3 regions of the Rhizobium sp. BK379 genome follow, and region 1 is predicted to be linked to each of the others. Evidence: predicted binding sites of a transcription regulator. Region 1 holds the regulator's gene; each other region holds the start of a gene.

Region 1 (6,577 bases):
TCGCAAGGCAGGCGCCGAGCGGGAAGCCGCCGCCGATGCCCTTGGCAACAGCCATGATATCGGGCGTGACACCCGACCATTCATGGGCAAAGAGCTTTCCGGTGCGGCCGACGCCGGTCTGAACTTCATCGAGAATGAGGAGCAGGCCATGCTCATCGCAGAGCTGGCGGAGCGCCTTCATGAATTCAGGCGTTACCGGGCGCACGCCACCCTCACCCTGCACGGGTTCGATGAGGATGCCGGCCGTCTTGTCGGTAATCGCAGCGCGTACCGCCTCGACATCGCCGAAAGGAACCTGGTCGAAACCGGGGGTCTTGGGGCCGAAACCTTCGAGATATTTTTCCTGGCCGCCGGCTGCGATCGTCGCCAGCGTGCGGCCGTGGAAGGCGCCTTCGAAGGTGATGATATGGAAGCGCTCCGGATGGCCCTTGGAGAACTGGTAGCGGCGTGCCGTCTTGATGGCGCATTCGAGCGCCTCGGCGCCGGAATTGGTGAAGAACACCTTGTCGGCGAAGGTGGCCTCGGTCAGGCGGTTGGCAAGCTTCTCCTGGCCGGGGATCTCATAGACGTTGGAGAGGTGCCAGACCTTGTCGGCCTGATCCTTGAGAGCGGCCACGACATGCGGATTGCCGTGTCCGACAGAGGTAACGGCAACGCCCGCACCAAAATCCAGATATCGCTCGCCGGTTTCGGTGATCAGCCAGACGCCTTCACCTCGCTCGAACCGCAGCGGGGCACGAGAATAGGTATCATAAAGCGGCGAGGCTTCAGCCATGGCGCGATCTCCTTCAATCAGGCTCTGAGGCAACGGACTCCGGCTAAGAAAACCAGGTCCGAAAAATTAAAAATGCCGCCTTTCGGCGGCCTGAAGCACTATTTACTTTTCGCACTGCAATGTCAACAAAACTGAGGATTTAGCGCATGCGTCAAGCCTGCAATCCGCATTACAGGTCTATCAACAGCTAATGTTGCAGAAATGACTCTCCCGGGAAGCAAGTTGGGGAAAACTACGAATTCGGATTCATCGGATTCCTGCGACTCTTGTCACAGAGTCAGGCTCACACTAGGTTAAAGTTCAATTACTAGACTGCATGCGGCGGAACTAGTCACCAAAATTGATCAGGCGTTTCTTGCTTCGGAGGCTTCCGAGGCAACGGTGAGGGATTCTGCCATCACCAACGCGAAAGGTGGAGACAGGGCATGAACTGGACAGACGAGCGTGTCGAAAAGCTCAAGAAGCTTTGGTCGGAGGGACTGAGTGCCAGCCAGATCGCTGCGCAACTTGGCGGAGTAAGTAGAAACGCTGTTATCGGCAAGGTTCACCGGCTCAGTCTTCCCGGCCGCGCCAAGGCCGGCGGCACCGCAACCACGGCGCGTGCGCCCAAGCGCAACACCTCTGCGCCCCGCGCCCCGAACTATGCATCTCGCATCGCCACCCGCACCGTGACGCGCCAGCAGGGCGCAACGATGCTGAAGGAAGAGATCGAGATCGAAACGGTCGAGGAAATGGAATACGTGCCGGCCAAAAACGTGGTCGTGCCTATTTCGCGCCGCCTCGGCCTGACGGAACTGACGGAGCGCACCTGCAAGTGGCCGGTCGGCGATCCGCTGAAGGACGATTTCTACTTCTGCGGCTGCGACTCCCCGGATTCATCGCCCTATTGCAACTACCACCAGCGTCTCGCCTATCAGCCGGTGAGCGAACGCCGCAAGGCTGTCCGGGTCGCCTGAGCAGCGATCTTCCAACAGACGCAATGTATCATCACCCCTCCTCGCCTCGCGCGGAGGGGTGATTTTTTAGCCGGCACAGGAACGCCGGAAAACGGTTCCTGACCACGATCTGCGGAAGGCCGATCTCTGCCTGCATCCACCTGCCTGACAATGCGAGCTTATGTGGCCAAGACCATCGATGCGTTTCAGCCCCATGCTGGCATGGACTGGTGGTCGTGGCGCTGTGGCGCGATTTTCTGATACAGATGCGGTATTCTCGTGGAGTAGCACGGCACACATAGTCGCTTGGGGGGTGCCAATGGAGATCGATATAAAGCGGATGACAATGGGGTTCGTCGGGGCGGGCACGATTACCGAGGCTGTCGTCACCGGATTGGGCAAGACAGCATTTGGCGACACACCCATCGCGCTGTCACCTCGTAACGCAGGCGTCGCCTCCCGGCTCGCGGCGGCAAACGGGAATGTGTCTATCGCTGTGGGCAACCAGGATGTTCTCGACCGTTCCGATCTCGTATTTTTGGCAGTGAGGCCGCAAATTGCCGAGGAGGTCATCCGCTCGCTTCGATTTCGGCCGGGCCACCATGTCATCAGCTTTGTCGCGGCTACGCCAATGGATCAACTGCTGGCGTGGATCGATCGGCCGGTTCGCCTGAGCCTGGCAATTCCACTTCCGTTCGTCGCCGATCTCCAGGGGGCGACTGCGATCTACCCTCCCGACGAGGTCTCCCACACCCTCTTTTCGGCGCTCGGAACGGCGATTCAGGTTGAAGACAAGCAGGAGTTCGAACTTCTCGCGGTGGCGAGCTGCCTGATGGCCAGCTATTTCGGCATCCTGGACGCGACGTCGACCTGGCTGCAGAGCAAGGGGCTCTCGGGAGCGGCTGGCGACGCCTACCTCCGTCAACTGTTTTCCGGCCTCGCCCATGCCGCCCGTTCAAAACCTGTCGCGAGTTTCGATGAACTCATCGGCGAGCATTCGACCAAGGGCGGATTGAACGAACAGGTGCTCGAAGACTTTCGTGCGTTTGGCGGCACTGCGGCTCTGCAAAAGGCTCTTGATCGAATTCTTGTGCGCATTCGTCTGTAAAAAGCAGATCCTTTCGAGGTTCGCTTTCGGCGCCTCGCGTCGGTTTTCATAAGGAGCTAGGGGGGCCAGATAGACAAACGGGCCGCCCGGCAAGCGAGCGACCCGTCTGGACCTCCGATCACTCGGACTAAGCTTAAGCTTCCATGGAATATCCCGCGCCGCGCACGGTGCGGATGACATCCTGCATGTTGGAGAAATTCAGCGCCTTGCGCAGGCGGCCGACATGGACGTCGACGGTGCGCTCGTCCACGTAGATATCATGGCCCCAGACGCCGTCGAGAAGCTGCGAGCGGGAGAAGACGCGGCCCGGCGAGGACATGAGGAATTCCAGCAGGCGGAATTCGGTCGGGCCGAGGCGAACTTCACGGCTCTTGCGATGGACGCGGTGCGTTTCGCGATCGAGCTCGATATCACCACATTTCAGAACGGTGGAGAGCACCTCGGGACGGGCGCGTCGGAGCATCGCCTTGACGCGGGCGACGAGTTCCGGCGTGGAGAAGGGCTTGACGACATAGTCGTCCGCGCCGGTCGAAAGACCGCGAACGCGCTCGCTCTCTTCGCCGCGCGCCGTCAGCATGATGATCGGCAGGCGCTCGGTTTCCGGCCGCATGCGCAGCCGACGGCAGAGCTCGATGCCGGAAACGCCCGGCAGCATCCAGTCAAGGATGAGCAGGTCCGGCGTGCGCTCCTGAAGCCGGATTTCGGCTTCGTCGCCACGAAGGATCGTATCCACCTCGAAACCTTCGGCTTCAAGGTTGTAGCGGAGAAGCACGCTCAGCGCCTCTTCATCTTCAACAACTGCAACTCTTGGGATCATGCGTGTCAGTCTCCTAATGCATGATCCTTAAACCGGGGGTGATTTAAGCAAGGGACCATGCAAGACTCGGAATTGGCTGCGACCCTTGCGCGCCCCGACGGGGCGCGCACGCAATCGGCAGGTCCGGATTACTCCGTGACCGCACCAACGGTATTGGAGCTGTCGTCCTTCGGACGCTCGCCCTCCGGCTGGGCGCCGGTTGCCATATAGTAGATCGTCTCGGCGATGTTGGTCGCGTGGTCGCCGATGCGCTCGATGTTCTTGGCGCAGAAGAGAAGATGCGTGCAGCTCGTGATGTTGCGCGGATCTTCCATCATGTAGGTGAGGAGTTCGCGGAACAGCGAGGTGTACATCGCGTCGATCTCGTCGTCGCGCTCGCGGATGGACTTGGCCTTGTCGGCCGAGCGATTGGTGTAGACGTCGAGCACTTCCTTGAGCTGGACCAGCGCCAGTTCGGAGAGATGCTCGAGACCGCGGGCGAGCTTGCGCGGAACGCCGGTGCTCTGCACCGCGATAACGCGCTTTGCGGTGTTCTTGCCGAGATCGCCGACGCGCTCGAGGTCGGCGGCGATGCGGATCGAACCCATGATCTCGCGAAGGTCGGACGCCATCGGCTGGCGGCGGGCGATCGTGACGATCGCCTTGTCGTTGATCTCGCGTTCAGCGTGATCGAGGATCACGTCGTCGGAAATGACCTTCTGAGCGAGTGCGGTGTCACCGTTGACCAGCGCGCGAACTGCGTCGGCGCCCATCTGTTCGGCAAGACCACCCATCTCGGAAATGCGCCGGGACAGGAACTTCAGATCGTCGTCATAGGCGGAAAAAATATGTGTCGATGCCATGGGGCTTTGTCCTCGAAAATCGGGAAGGCTTCACATTGCCAAAATCAGCCAAACCGGCCCATGATATAGTCCTGGGTGCGCGGATCGTCCGGATTGGTGAACATCTTGTCAGTATCGTTTTCCTCGACCAGGTTGCCGAGGTGGAACATGGCCGTACGCTGTGATACGCGCGCGGCCTGCTGCATGGAATGCGTCACAATGACGATCGTGTAGTTTTCACGCAGCTCGTGGATCAGCTCTTCGACCTTTGCAGTCGCGATCGGGTCGAGCGCCGAGCAGGGTTCGTCCATCAGGATGACTTCCGGGCTGACCGCAACGGCGCGTGCGATGCACAGACGCTGCTGCTGACCACCGGAAAGGCCGGTGCCGGATTCATGCACGCGGTCCTTGACCTCGTTCCAGAGGCCGGCGCGCTGCAGGCTGGTCTCGACGATCTGGTCGAGGTCGGCCTTGGACTTTGCCAGACCGTGAATGCGCGGGCCGTAGGAGACGTTTTCATAGATCGTCTTCGGGAACGGGTTCGGCTTCTGGAACACCATGCCGACGCGGGCGCGCAGTTCGACGACGTCGATATCGGGATCGTAGATATCATCCGTGTCGAGCGTGATCTTGCCGGTGACGCGGCAGCCGTCGATCGTGTCGTTCATGCGGTTCAGCGAACGCAGGAAGGTGGACTTGCCGCAGCCCGAGGGGCCGATCAGCGCGGTCACGGTGTTTTCGCGGATGTTCAGATTGACATCGAAAAGCGCACGCTTCTCGCCGTAATAAACGGAGACATCCTGACCGATCATCTTATACGGAACGTTGCTCATTTTCTGGTCCAGCGCCTTCTCGACTGCGGCTTCCGTCAACATGTTCATGATCTTTACTCCGTTTACCAGCGGCGCTCAAAGCGACGACGCAAGAGGATAGCTCCGATGTTCATGACGATCAGGAACAGGAGCAGGACGATGATGGCACCCGAGGTTCTTTCCACGAATGCGCGCTCGGCTTCGTTGGCCCACATGTAGACCTGAACCGGAAGTGCCGTGGAGGGATCGAGCGGAGTGGCCGGCGCCTGGGCGACGAAGGCGACCATGCCGATCAGGAGCAGCGGCGCAGTTTCGCCGAGTGCGTGGGCAAGGCCGATGATCGTGCCGGTCAGGATGCCGGGCATTGCAAGCGGCAGCACATGGTGGAACACCATCTGCATCTTCGAGGCGCCAAGGCCGAGGGCTGCCGAGCGGATCGACGGCGGTACGGCGCGCAGCGCCGCACGCGTCGCGATGATGATCGTTGGAAGCGTCATCAGGGTCAGCACCAGGCCCCCGACGAGCGATGCCGAACGCGGCAGGCCGGCGAAGTTGATGAAGACCGACAGGCCGAGCAGACCGTAGACGATCGACGGAACGGCGGCGAGGTTGTTGATGTTGACCTCGATCAGATCCGTCAGCTTGTTCTTCGGCGCGAATTCCTCGAGGTAGATCGAGGCTGCGACGCCGATCGGCAGCGAAAGGGCAAGCACGATGAGCATCAGGTAGAGCGAGCCGATGAGGGCGACGCCGAGACCTGCGGCTTCCGGACGGCTGGAATTGCCGTTGACGAAGAGGCCGGTGTTGAACGTCTTGTGTAGAGCACCGCTCGCCTTCAGCTCGTTCATCCAGGCAACCTGCTTGTCGTTGACCTTGCGGTTCTTCTCATCGACCGAAAGATTGATCTGGCCTTTGTTGGCGCTGTCGATATTGGCATCTGCAAGCACCGTGACATTGACGGTCTTGCCGATGATCGACGGGTCGGCAACGACCATGTCACGCAACTGGATCGGCGCGCCCTTGGACAGCATGGCGGACGCGTCGCGCACGTCAGGACGGCTCGACGCATTAATGCCGAGCTGCTTGACGATCGCGTCACGCAGCAGAACCGGATAGTTGGCAGCGACCAGCACCGAGGGGTCGGTTGCACGCTTGTTGTCCGGGTCGAGCGTCTTCTCGGCGAACTCGATCGGCAGCGTGATCGACGTCTGCTGGAAGGCCGTATAGCCGTTGCTGATGACCGTCCAGAGCAGGATGAAGAGGAAGATGAGGCCGAACGCTATGGCTGCGATGCCATAGGCCTGGAACC
Region 2 (6,577 bases), on a different contig from region 1:
GTCGAAAGCGTTACGGCCTCATGCAGGCGCGACAGGAAGGTGGCGAATGTAATGCCCGAATAAAGATAGGCGACGGCAGCGGCACCCGCCAGCGAAGCAAAGTTGGCAATCACGGTCAGAAGCGGCAGCGCAACAGTGAGCGCCACCAGCCGCGGGAAGATCAGCACGCCGATCGGGTTGAGGCCCATCACCTTCAGCGCGTCGACTTCCTCGCGCATCTTCATGGAGCCGATTTCGGCGGTGATGGCACTGCCCGAGCGGCCGGCGATCATGATCGCGGTCAGAAGCACGCCGATTTCACGAAGCTGCAGGATGCCGACAAGGTCGACGACGAAGATTTCCGCGCCGAAATAGCGAAGCTGGAAGGCGCCCTGCTGCGCAATGATCGCGCCGATCAGGAAGGACATCAGCAGGATGATCGGAACGGCCCGCACACCCATATGGTCGATCTGGTTGACGATCGAAGCGGGCGACACGCCGCTGCCCCGGCCGAACTTCATCTGCGCACCGCGCACCGCCGATCCGAGGATGTACATGGCGGCGGCCAGATTGTCCCAGACATCAAAGGTCATCCGGCCGATCGGCGCGAAGACGCGCTCCATGAGCGAACCCTTTTCCTTCTGCTCGGACTCCTGCTTATCAGGCTCCTTGGAGAAGGTGGCGATCAGCTCGTCGATATGCTGGTTCGTGCCTTCGAAACGGACCGTCCGCCCCGCTTCTTCCTGTTGTTTCTTTAGCCGGCAAAGCAACCAGATGCCGGCCGTGTCGATATCGGTGACATTGGAAAGATCGAGTGTCAGGTCGCCGCTATTGCTGCGTGCGAGCTTGTCGAAATCCTGCAGGACGAGATGGAGGTTGGCGCTGCGCCAATTGCCTTCGAGATGCACATGCTGGCCCGAGCCCTCGGCTCGGTCGTCCACATGCAGCGAGGCGGCGTTGCGTTTCTCGGACTTCAAAATACTTGTGTCTTTCAATGCTTGCAGCGACAGTCCCGACTCGCGAACGTGATATTCGCCGCCCGGCGCGTTAATATACAGAAGCAACGCGCAATTTCCATGCTCGCAGGAGAGCAAATATGCCGCGCAATCTTGATATCCAGATGAATTCATTCCCGATTGCGGGAACTTTCACCATCTCGCGCGGGGCAAAGACCTCCGCAGAGGTGATCACCTGCACGCTGACAGAATCAGGTGCCAAAGGATGGGGCGAATGTGTGCCCTATCGCCGCTATGGCGAGACGACGGAAAGCGTGATGGCGCAGATCGAAGCGGCCCGCCCACTGATCGAGGATGGCATCTCCCGGGCCGCACTGTTGCATGCCATGCCGCCGGGCGCGGCCCGCAATGCCGTCGATTGCGCGCTGTGGGATCTCGAAGCCAAACTGTCAGGCCGGAGCGTTGCCGACCGGCTCGATCTGCGCAAGCTGAAGTCCCTGACGACAGCCTATACGATCTCGCTCGGAGAACCCGATGTCATGGCAGCCCAGGCGCGTGAACATGCCCAGCGCCCGCTTCTGAAGGTCAAGGTCGGAACTGGCGATGACGAAAGCCGCATTTTGGCAGTGCGCGCCGCCGCGCCCGATTCCGCCATCATCCTCGATGCCAATGAAGGCTGGCCGGAAGACAGGCTTGAACATCATCTTCGTATCGCTGCCGAAGCCAATATCGCGCTGGTGGAGCAGCCGCTGCCGGCCGGCCGTGACGACATGCTGGCCGAGATCGCTCGCCATGTGCTCGTCTGCGCCGATGAAAGCGTCCATCACACCGGCGACCTCGCAAGCCTTGCCGACCGCTATGACGCGATCAACATCAAGCTGGATAAGACCGGCGGCCTGACGGAAGCCCTGGAAATGAAGGAGGAAGCCCAGCGGCTCGGCTTCTCCATCATGATCGGCTGCATGGTCGGCACCTCGCTTGCGATGGCGCCCGCCGTGCTTCTGGCGCAGGACGCCGATTTCGTCGATCTCGACGGCCCGCTGCTGTTGGCCCGCGACCGCGAGCCCGGTCTGAATTATGCCGGCTCCCTCGTATTCCCGCCTGACGCCAGCCTTTGGGGCTGAAGATAATAGGCGATGATGACAAGGGCGAGCCCGAAGGCCGCGACACAGGCCATGACATAAAAGCTGTCGAGGCCGAGCGCGGAATAGATGTAGCCTGAGGCGATCGTCATCAGGCCGGAGGCCATGCCGATATAGAAGAAATAGGCACCCTGGGCCGAGGCTTCCTGCGTCTCCTGTACCGTCGCAACGATGCGCCGCTGCACGCCGGTATGCACGAAGGCATAGGTAAAACCGTGCAGGCATTGCAGCATGAAGAAGCCGATGAAGCTCGTTTCCATCGGGAAGAACACCCAGCGGCAGATGCTGACGGCGCAGCCGAAGCGGATCAGCGTCCAGGCATTGAAGCGACGGTTGAGCCGCCGCGACAGGAAGAACACCGTCACCTCGGAGGCGACGCCGGCGCTCCAGAGCAGGCCGACCGCTGTGCCCGAAAAACCGAGCTGGTGCCAATAGATCGAGGAGAAGGCGTTGAGCAGCGCATGGCTTGCCTGCTGTATGGAAACGCCGAGCAGCAGAAGCAGCAGATGCGGCTCGCGCAGGCCGCTGCCCGTCGTCGCCGGGAGATTGATCGGCTGGCCGCGCCGCCGTGTCGGCCCGATGCGCGGACAGAAAACCGCCATGACGATTGTCAGCGTGAAGCCGAAGATCATCACCGGCAGCACCATGGCGCCGCCCCATTTGCCGACCAGTTCGCCGCCGATCAAAGTGGAAACAATGAAGGCAACCGAGCCCCAGACGCGCATGGAGCCATAATCGAGCCCCCAGCGGCGCACCCCCGAAATGACAATCGATTCGACGACCGGCACATAAGGAGCGAAGGTCGCGCCCTGCAGCGCAAAGACGATCAGCACCGGCCAAAAATTCGTGGTCCAGTAAAGCGCTATGGCGGTCAGCAGCGAGAGGATGCCCGACCAAAGGAGCACATGCGCCCTCTCCTGCATGCGGTCGGCAAAGACCGCCACGATCGGGGCCACGAGAACGCGCACCACCATGGGTACGGCCAGAATCGTGCCGATCTGGTGGTCACTGAACTGGTGGTCTGCAAGCCAGACGGGGAAGAAGGGCAGAACGATGCCGTTGACCAGCAGCGGCGCGCTGTAGCACAGCGCGCTAAGCTGCCGGAAGCGCGGCGGCGCTCCCTCACCCGTCGAGGGATTTTGTGCGGGAATCATGATGGACCTGAAGGAAACTGACCGTTGCCTAACACATCCAATCCGACACGACTATGGCGAGAAATAGCCCGCCTGTAACGTTTCGGACATAACTCGAAACGATTTAAAAAATTAATTGGGCCTGTCGCCTGACGGCAACGGCTAAATTCATGATGCACCGGCCAGGCCGGTGCGGTACGCACACATTATTCAGGCAGCCTGCGGGGCGAGATCGCCCTCTTCAAGCAATTCGACAGAGGTCAGGGCCGGCACGTTGCTGGTCAGCGCACGCCAGGTAATGAGTTCGAACCGGCCGTCCTCATGCTCGACGATTGCCGTGCAGCTTTCGACCCAGTCGCCGGTGTTGATGTAACGGACACCGTCCATATCCTCGATCACGGCGTGATGGATATGGCCGCAGATGACGCCATCGGCACCGCTCTTGCGGGCTTCTTCGGCAACCACGCGCTGGAATTCGCCGATGAAGTTGACGGCATGTTTCACCTGCAGCTTTGCCCAGGCCGAAAACGACCAATAGGGCATGCCGAGGCGGCGGCGCACGGCAGCCAGCACGATATTGATGCGGATCGCCATATCGTAGGCCCAATCGCCGAGATAGGCGAGCAGCCGGGCATTGCGTACGACTACGTCGAATTCATCGCCGTGCAGGATCAGATACTTCTTGCCGTCGGCGCCGTCGTGGATGATGCGGTCGACGACTTCGATGCCGCCGAAATGCGTGCCCGGAAAGGCGCGCAGGAATTCGTCGTGATTGCCGGGAATATAGACGACGCGCGTACCCTTGCGTGCCTTGCGCAAGAGTTTTTGGACGACGTCATTGCAGACCTGCGGCCAGTACCAGCTGCGCTTCAGGCGCCAGCCGTCGATGATATCGCCAACGAGGTAGATCGTGTCTGCCTCATGGTATTTCAGGAAATCCAACAGGAAATCCGCCTTGGCGGCCTTCGAGCCGAGATGCACATCGGAAATGAAGAGGGTGCGGAAGCGCCGGGGTTCCATCATGTCTGTCACAAGCCTTTCCGCTCGTGTCCCATCGTTCTTCGTCTGGTCTTCCAAAATCAGACTCGTGTATCAGGAAGATGACAAACCGCAGGAAAGCCCTGCAAAGCCGCTCAATCCACCGATAAGAGCCCTTCCCGGTCGGACTGCCGCAGCTGACCGGGAAAACTCCGATGTCAGCTCCCCGTTACCATCAGATCAAAAAGTTCCACTGCGCTTATTTCCGTACTGTTCCCACGGGTCGATTGATGTATGGAGGAAGCTTCAAAAGACTTCGAACAACGCTGGAGGCGGCGATGGATCACCACGAAAAATCCAAATCGGAAAAGAATTTGACGGGCGGCAGCCTCGACGAGCAGGCGCTTTTCTTCCACCGCTATCCGCGCCCCGGCAAGCTCGAAATCCAGGCGACCAAGCCGCTCGGCAACCAGCGCGACCTGGCGCTTGCCTATTCTCCCGGTGTCGCCGCTCCCTGCCTCGCCATCCGTGACAATCCGGAGCAGGCGGCCGATTATACGTCCCGCGCCAATCTCGTCGCCGTCATCTCCAACGGCACCGCCGTGCTCGGCCTCGGCAATATCGGCCCGCTTGCCTCCAAGCCGGTCATGGAAGGCAAGGCCGTCCTCTTCAAGAAATTCGCCGGCATCGACGTCTTCGATATCGAAGTGGATGCGGCAGATGTCGACCAGATGGTTTCCACCGTCGCCTCGCTGGAGCCGACCTTTGGCGGCATCAACCTCGAGGATATCAAGGCGCCGGAATGCTTCCGCATCGAGAAGCAGCTGCGCGAGAAGATGAAGATCCCGGTCTTCCATGACGACCAGCATGGCACCGCGATCATCGTCGCAGCCGCCATCCTCAACGGCCTCGAACTCGCCGGCAAGAAGATCGATGAGGTGAAGATCGTCGCCTCCGGCGCCGGTGCCGCCGCCCTTGCCTGTCTCAACCTGCTGGTGACACTCGGCGCCAAACGCGAAAACATCTGGGTCCACGATCTCGAAGGCCTCGTCTATGAAGGCCGCGTCGAGCTGATGGACGAGTGGAAGGCGATCTACGCTCAGAAGAGCGACACGCGCACGCTTGCCGAAAATATCGGCGGCGCCGACGTTTTCCTCGGCCTGTCAGCCGCTGGCGTGCTGAAGCCGGAACTCCTGGCGCAGATGGCCGAAAAGCCGCTCATCATGGCGCTTGCCAATCCGACGCCAGAGATCATGCCGGATCTTGCCCGCGCCGCCCGCCCCGATGCGATGATCTGCACCGGCCGCTCCGACTTTCCGAACCAGGTCAATAACGTTCTCTGCTTCCCCTATATTTTCAGGGGTGCTCTGGACTGTGGCGCCGAGACGATCAACGAGGAAATGAAGATGGCGGCAGTGCGCGCGATCGCGGCCCTCGCCCGCGAGGAGCCATCGGACGTTGCGGCCCGCGCCTATTCCGGCGAAACCCCGGTCTTCGGGCCCGACTACCTCATCCCCTCGCCCTTCGATCCGCGCCTGATCCTGCGCATCGCGCCTGCCGTTGCCAAGGCTGCGGCCGAAAGCGGCGTAGCGCGCCGCCCGATCACGGATTTCGACGCCTATCTCGACCAGCTGAACCGCTTCGTCTTCCGCTCCGGCTTCGTCATGAAGCCGATCTTCACGGCGGCCAAGGTGGCGGAGCGCAAGCGCGTCATCTTCTCCGAAGGCGAAGACGAACGCGTGCTGCGCGCGGCCCAGGTGCTGCTTGAAGAAGGCATCGCCGAACCGATCATCATCGGCCGTCCTCAAGTCATCGAAACGCGCCTGAAGCGTTACGGCCTGCGCATTCGCCCGCTGCAGGATTTCGATGTCATCAACCCCGAGGACGATCCGCGCTTCCGCGAATATGTCGATCTTTATCTGCAGCTCGTCGGGCGCCGCGGCGTCATCCCGGAAGCGGCCCGTACCATCGTGCGCACCAACACGACCGTCATCGGTGCCTTGGCGCTGAAGCGTGGCGAAGCCGATGCGCTGATCTGCGGCCTTGAAGGCCGTTATGAGAAGCATCTGCGTGACGTGCGCCAGATCATCGGCAAACGCCCGAACGTGCGCGATTTCTCCGCGCTCAGCCTGTTGATCTCGCAGCGCGGCGCGACCTTCTTCACAGACACCTATGTGACCTTCAACCCGACGGCTGAAGAAATCGCCGAGGCGGCGGTTCTGGCCGCCGAGGAAATCAAGCGCTTCGGCATTACGCCGCGTGCTGCCCTGGTCTCGCATTCGAACTTCGGCTCGCGCGAGTCTGAAAGCGCAAGCAAGATGCGCAACGCCTTGCAGCTGGTTCGCGAGGCGGCACCGGATCTCGAAGTCGACGGCGAAATGCATGGCGA
Region 3 (6,577 bases), 480 kb from region 1:
GGCAAAGCTCAGCCACGCCAATGCCATCGCCGCTTTGTTCCAGGGCGCCTATGTCGGCTTCCAGTTCATCGCCACGCTCTACTATCAGGATGTGATCGGCTGGTCGGCCTTTGCCACCGGCTTCTGCTTCGCCTTCGGCGGTGTCTGCGTGATGTTCCTTGCACCGCGTTTTGCCACTGTCGCGCAGAACCGCGGCACGACGGGCCTGATGGCGGTTGGCGTCGGGCTGCAGGCGACGAGCTATATCCTCTGGGTTGCTCTGGTCGGCCACATCGATCCGATCATCCTGGTTGCCTTGAACCAGATCCCGCTGGGCGTCGGTTATGCCATGACCTATCCGGCAATCCAGGTTGCAGCACTGTCTGACGTCGAGGAAGACAAGTCCGGCCTTGCCTCCGGCCTGCTCTTCGCTTCCTTCCAGATCGGCGGCGGCATCGTGCTTGCGGCCGCTTCCGCCATCTTCGCCGCAGCCCCGCACTTCGGCTGGGATCCCTATGTCGGCGGCATCGTCTTCGTGGCGCTGCTGGCGATCCTGATCACCTTGCTTGCCGCTGTCGGTCCGAAGAGCGCCACGCTTCGCCCGCAGGCCTATCAGGCAGCGGAATAATGCAAATTGCCCGCGCCGAGGTGGCGCGGGCATCGTCTTTCAGGCCGTGCTTGGCCTCGGCCTATATGCTTGCGTTGAGATTTCCGCGCAGCCGGGTCAGCATGTCGCGCATGACCGCCATTTCCTCCAGCGTGCAGCCGATCGCTTCGCCGATCGACGACATGATCGTATTGACCTCGCCCCTCATCGACTGACCTTTCGGCGTCAGCGACACGATGACCTGTCGCTCGTCGCGGGAATCGCGGGTGCGCTTGATGAGACCGTTCTGCTCCAGCCGCTTGAGGAGAGGGGAGAGCGTGCCGGAATCGAGATCGAGCTGCTCGCCGATCGTCTTGACCGGCAGTTCGGCTTTTTCCCATAGAACCAGCATGACGAGATATTGCGGATAGGTCAGGCCCACCTTGTCGAGTATGGGCTTGTAGGCGCGGGTAAAGGCATGCGCCGTCGCGTAAACCGCGAAACAGAGCTGCTTCTCCAGCCGCTTTTCCTCTTCCGGTATTTCCATCACTTTCGCCGTTCTCGCTTTCATCGCTGTCATCCTCAGAGGTCCCATTGTCCTCTTTTCAAATTCCGAATGCAATTTGCAAAATTCACTTGCGTACAATTTAATTGGGCGTTATTAAAAACTCAACCCGAACGAACGGGGCCAACCAAAGGAGATTGTCATGCCTATTCTCTACACGACCAAAGCTTCCGCCACCGGTGGCCGCGCAGGCCGCGCCGTTTCCGAAAACGGCGTTCTCGACGTCACGCTGACCGTGCCGAAGGAACTCGGCGGCGACGGCGCAACCGGCACCAATCCCGAACAGCTCTTTGCGGCCGGTTATTCCGCCTGCTTCCTCGGTGCTTTGAAATTTGTGGCCGGCAAGGAAAAGGTCAAGATTCCCGAGGAAACCACCGTCTCCGCAACCGTCGGCATCGGCCCGCGTGAAGATGGCGGCGGCTTCGGCATCGAAGTGGCCCTGACCGTCAACATCCCGGGTGTCGACCGCGAAACTGCCGAAAAGCTCGCAGCTGCGGCCCACATCGTCTGCCCCTACAGCCACGCCATGCGCACCTCGACCGAAGTTCCGGTCACGGTTGCCTGATTACTTGCTGCACCAGTGAACAAAGGCCGGGGCATTGCTCCGGCCTTTTCTTTTGGATCAATGCGCCGCCTGCTGTGCTGGCCCGGACAACTGATCGGCATCGGTCAGGGTGCCGAGGAAAGCGACGATATCGTCGATTTCCGATTCCGTCAGTGCCGGCGGATCGCCGGGCTTGCGGCCGAAGGGCAGGTCCTGATTGAGATTGCCCCAATAGGCCTCCGGTATATCGTCATATTTGCGGATCGTGCCGTCGGCGTTCTTCGGATACCAGCGGCCCGGATCGCTGTCGCGTGTGGCATAGAAGGAGACGACGTCGCGCAGCGAGTGGAAATAGCCATTGTGGAAGAAGCTTTTCTTCAGTGCCACATTGCGTAGCGTCGGCGTGCGGAACAGACCGCAATAATCCGGCCGATCCTTGAAATCGGTACGCTGAGGGCCGCAAAGGCCGAGATCATGGTAGTTGGGATCGGCATTGGCCGGGATTGCCATGTTACGCGGTACCGCGAGACCGAGGAAGCCGAAGTCGGAAAACTGCGGCGGCTCCCCGTCGTTGGCGGGCTCGCTCAGATGGCAGCTCGAACAGTTTCCCTTGGCCGGATCTTCGAAGAGTTCGCGCCCGTGAAGCTCTTGCGCCGTCAGGGTGCCCTTGCCGGCAAGAAAGGCGTCATAGCGGCTGGAATAGGGATAGAAGTCTGCGCCGCTCTGCTCGAAAGTGCTGAGCGCCTCGACTGCCCCTTGGAAGGCATCCCGGGCATTGCCGAAGACATCCTGGCCGAAAATCTCCCTGAAATCACTGGCATAGGCAGCCTTGCTGAGCGAGGCGACGACCTGGCTTTCGTCCTTGTTGCCCATTTCGAAAGGCGAAAGCAGCGGGATCTTCGCCTGGTCATAGCCGTGGTCCACGCGCCCGTCCCAGGTCAGGCCGCCCGTCGGCCCATTGTCGACGCTCTCGTCGCCTTCGTCCTCGGAATCGTAGAAATGCTCGGTGAAGGAGGGGACCGCCTGCAGGTAGCGCAAGGTCGGCACGGCGCGCAGGCCCGGCCGGTCCAGATGCGCCCCGCCCATTTCGACCGGTCTCGCGGTATCAGGAGCGAAACCATGATGCGGGTCGTGACAGGAGGCGCAGGCCTGCATGCCGGAGGCCGAAAGCGAGGAATCGAAGAACATCTTGCGGCCGAGTTCCGTCAGCGCCTCGGCGCGGGCATAGGCTTGTGCCCGCGACATCGGGCCGGGGTGCACGCCGCCAGTGACGGCCGCGCTGCTTTGCCGCAGGGGAATAAGGCTGAAACCAAGCGTGCTGGCCGCCAGACCAAGCGCCAATCCGGACCGCAGAAGCCAGATAATCTTTGTCGCCATGTCAGCGATTCCAACGAGTTAACATAATGCATGCTCATGATCGAACCTGACTGCAACAGATTGATGACGCGCGCGTACCGGCCGCAGCAACAACCCGCCTGATGTCACAAAGTTGATAGATGGCGGGAATAGCGTCTCGCCTGCGCTGGGTCTTTCCACGTCCGCCCGACGCCCCTCTAGCCACGCCCCCTTAGCCATGAGGTATCCCGCCATGACCAGACTGAAATTCCTCCGCAATCTCTCGCTGGCCGGCTCGGCCATGCTGCCGCTGGCGCTTGCCACGGCCGCCCATGCAGCACCCGCCGGCATGGACAAGATCCAGAATATCGTCGTCATCTACGCTGAAAACCGCAGTTTCGATAACCTCTATGGCAGCTTTCCGGGTGCCAACGGCCTCGCCAATGCAAGCGAAAGCCAGGCACGCCAGCTCGATCGCGATGGCGCGCCGCTTTCCGAACTGCCGCCTTCCTGGGGCGGTCTCACCGCCAAGGGTGTGACACCCGCCGTCACCGAGGCCCAGTCCGCTCACCTCGCCAATGCCGTCTTCTCGATCGACGATCCCAAGGGCTTTGCTCAATCGACCAATGTCATCACCCGCGACCTCTGGCACCGCTTCTACGAGGAGCAGATGCAGATCGATGGCGGCAAGAACGACAAGTTCGTCGCATGGGCTGATTCCGGCAGCCTCGTCATGGGCCACTATGACGGCTCGATCCTGCCGATGTGGCAGGTCGCCAAGAAATACGTCCTCGCCGACAACTTCTTCCAGGGCGGCTTCGGCGGCTCCTTCTTCAACCACTTCCAGCTGATCTGCGCCTGCGCACCCTATTATGCGGATGCCGACAAGAGCCCCGCCAAGCCCACGATCGCCAAGGTCGATGCCGACGGCATTTCGCTGACCGTTGCCGAGAATGCACCAAAATCCGCGCTCGACGGTGCCCCGAAATTCGTCTCCGACGGCAATCTCACGCCGGATTTCTATGCCGTCAACACTATGCAGCCGCCCTACCAGCCGAGCGCCAATGCTCCGGCCAAGGATGGCGATGCCGCCTATGCCGATCCCTCGCAGCCCAACACCTTGCCGCCGCAGCACGAGATCACCATCGGCGATCTCCTGTCGCTGAAAGGCGTCACCTGGGCATGGTATAGTGGCGCATGGCAGGCAGCCCTCGATGGCAAGAACGCCACGCCGGTGCCGAACTTCCAGTTCCATCACCAGCCCTTCAACTACTTTGCCAATTTCGCGCCGGGCACGCCCGCCCGCGCCGAGCATCTGAAGGACGGCGGCCTCGGCGGCGAAGGCTTCATCAAGGATATCGACGACGGCAAACTGCCGGCCGTTTCCTTCTACAAGCCGCAGGGCAACCTCAACGAACATGGTGGCTACGCCGATGTCTCGAGCGGCGACCAGCACCTCGCCGATCTCGTCTCCCATCTCGAAAAGAGCCCGCAATGGGGTCATATGCTCGTCATCGTCACCTATGACGAAAACGGTGGCTTCTGGGATCACGTCGCTCCGCCGAAGGCCGACCGCTGGGGCCCGGGCAATCGCATTCCGGCCTTCATCATCTCGCCCTATGCCAAGCGCGGCATGGTCGATCATACGCAATATGACACGACCTCGATCCTGCGCCTGATCACGGCCCGTTACGACCTGCCGGTGCTTCCGGGCCTGCTTGCCCGCGACAGGGCGCTGGCGCTGAACAACGAGCCGCCGATGGGCAACCTGACGGCATCGCTCGACCTGACGCGCTGATCGTCACGATAACGTTGTCTTCTCCCCAGACATTGGGGAGAAGACTTCTTGCTTTCGGATGTCCTATCCGTTGAGCGCGCGCATGCCGACCTCGCTGTAGCGATCTCCGACAGCGCGGGGCAGGGCGCCGGCGATTTCCTCGAGATCCTGCTGCGTCAGGTCAACGGCAGCCGCTCCAAGATTTTCGTCGAGCCGCGTGCGGCGGCGCGTGCCGGGAATAGGCACGATATCTTCGCCCTGAGCCATCACCCAGGCGAGCGCTAGCTGCGCGGGTGTTGCGCCCCTGCGGCGCGCAATCTCTTCGACCACCGCGACCAGTTCAAGGTTCCGCTGCAAGTTCTCACCCATGAACCGCGGCGAGCTGCGCCTGTAGTCGTCGGGCGCGAGTTCGTCGACAGACTTGATCGCTCCGGACAGGAAACCGCGTCCGAGCGGCGAATAGGCGACAAGCCCGATCCCGAGTTCCCGAAGCGTCTGCAGCACGCCGTCTTCCGGCTCGCGCGACCAGAGCGAATATTCGCTTTGAACGGCAGTAATGGGATGCACGGCATGCGCCCTGCGGATCGTCTCGGCGCTGGCTTCCGACAGGCCGATATGTCGGACCTTGCCGGCTTCGACGAGTTCCTTCATCGCGCCCACCGTCTCTTCGATCGGTGTATCGGGATCGACACGGTGGAGATAATAGAGATCGATATGGTCGACGCCGAGCCGGCGCAAAGACCCTTCGCAGGATGCCTTTGCATAGTCTGGCCGTCCGTTGGCCGACTGGGCGCTGACGCCGGGCATCGCTCCAGCTGCTCGTACGATGCCGAACTTGGTTGCCAGTACCACCTGGTCACGCCGGTCCTTGATCGCTTGCCCAACGAGTTCTTCGTTGGTGTGCGGACCATAGGTATCAGCCGTATCGAGCAGGGTGACGCCGCGCTCAAGCGCATGATGGATCGTGGCGATCGCCTCACCTCTATCGTCCGCCGTTGCGCCATAGGCCCAGTTCATGCCCATGCAGCCGAGGCCGATCGACCCGACCTCAAGTCCTTGCCCGAGCCGGCGTGTCTGCAATCTTCCGTTTGTCATCTCTCATCCTTTCTTCCGCCTCCTCATAGGAAGCGATTTTGCCGTCGAGGACGCGAAGGCAGGATTCGAGATCGGCCACATGGGCCCGCACATGCTCACGATGCTTTTTGAGCATCTCGCGACGCTCGCTGAAAGTGGCTTTCCCGCTACCGGCAAGCTTTGCATAAAGCAGCATGTCGCGGATCGGCATGCCGGTCGTCTTCAGACGGCCGAGAAACTCGATCCAGGAAAGGATTGAAGCGTCGTAGTCGCGTTGTCCGGATCGGTCGCGATCGGCATAGGGCAGCAGGCCGATACGCTCGTAATAACGCAGCGTATGAGCCGACAGACCGCACCGTTTCGCGAGGTCACTGATCTTCATGAAACACCTATTCTCGTCACGACGCCAAGGAAGCTACGGCTTCGAGCGCGCTCTAAGTCAAGAGGCTTTTTAAGGCTGATTTTGCAGTCGTCTTGTCCCCGGCTGAATGAAGATCACGCCAGGTATTGCAGGTCTCGCCTCAGCCCATCCGCATTGCCCCCGGGCATTTTCGCCTCGAGCGACGCATGCGTGCTTTCCCAGATTGGCAGAGCCTTCTGTAGCACGGCTCGCCCCTCATCCGTCAGCCGGAGTAGCCGGCCGCGCCGGTCTTTCGGGTTGGGCACGATGTCGACCAACCCCCTGCGCTGCAGTGGTTTCAGCGCTGCCGTCAGCGT

What was found. The regulator PhoB, encoded in region 1, activates phosphate uptake and scavenging genes when phosphate is short. The targets are predictions, from matches to a motif close to TGTCATNNANCTGTCAT.
Region 2: the regulator PhoB is predicted to act here: its motif matches at 4,300-4,316, upstream of FHT93_RS02650 (UDP-2,3-diacylglucosamine diphosphatase).
Region 3: the regulator PhoB is predicted to act here: its motif matches at 3,104-3,120, upstream of FHT93_RS15650 (acid phosphatase).

What each region holds. Positions count from the first base shown of each region.
Region 1 is NZ_JACIAD010000002.1:455,993-462,569, reverse strand. Features, by position in the region: gene FHT93_RS13270 (aspartate aminotransferase family protein) at 1-775, opposite strand, end outside; gene FHT93_RS13265 (GcrA family cell cycle regulator) at 1,201-1,731, shown strand; gene FHT93_RS13260 (pyrroline-5-carboxylate reductase) at 2,030-2,818, shown strand; gene phoB (phosphate regulon transcriptional regulator PhoB) at 2,952-3,635, opposite strand; gene phoU (phosphate signaling complex protein PhoU) at 3,764-4,477, opposite strand; gene pstB (phosphate ABC transporter ATP-binding protein PstB) at 4,522-5,337, opposite strand; gene pstA (phosphate ABC transporter permease PstA) at 5,352-6,577, opposite strand, start outside.
Region 2 is NZ_JACIAD010000001.1:511,989-518,565, forward strand. Features, by position in the region: gene FHT93_RS02635 (MlaE family lipid ABC transporter permease subunit) at 1-974, opposite strand, end outside; gene dgcA (N-acetyl-D-Glu racemase DgcA) at 1,076-2,059, shown strand; gene FHT93_RS02645 (MFS transporter) at 2,011-3,231, opposite strand; gene FHT93_RS02650 (UDP-2,3-diacylglucosamine diphosphatase) at 3,421-4,233, opposite strand; gene FHT93_RS02655 (NADP-dependent malic enzyme) at 4,527-6,577, shown strand, end outside.
Region 3 is NZ_JACIAD010000002.1:940,623-947,199, forward strand. Features, by position in the region: gene FHT93_RS15630 (MFS transporter) at 1-607, shown strand, start outside; gene FHT93_RS15635 (MarR family transcriptional regulator) at 669-1,145, opposite strand; gene FHT93_RS15640 (organic hydroperoxide resistance protein) at 1,273-1,695, shown strand; gene FHT93_RS15645 (cytochrome c peroxidase) at 1,753-3,051, opposite strand; gene FHT93_RS15650 (acid phosphatase) at 3,263-4,807, shown strand; gene FHT93_RS15655 (aldo/keto reductase) at 4,871-5,866, opposite strand; gene FHT93_RS15660 (MerR family transcriptional regulator) at 5,835-6,242, opposite strand; gene FHT93_RS15665 (MarR family transcriptional regulator) at 6,356-6,577, opposite strand, start outside.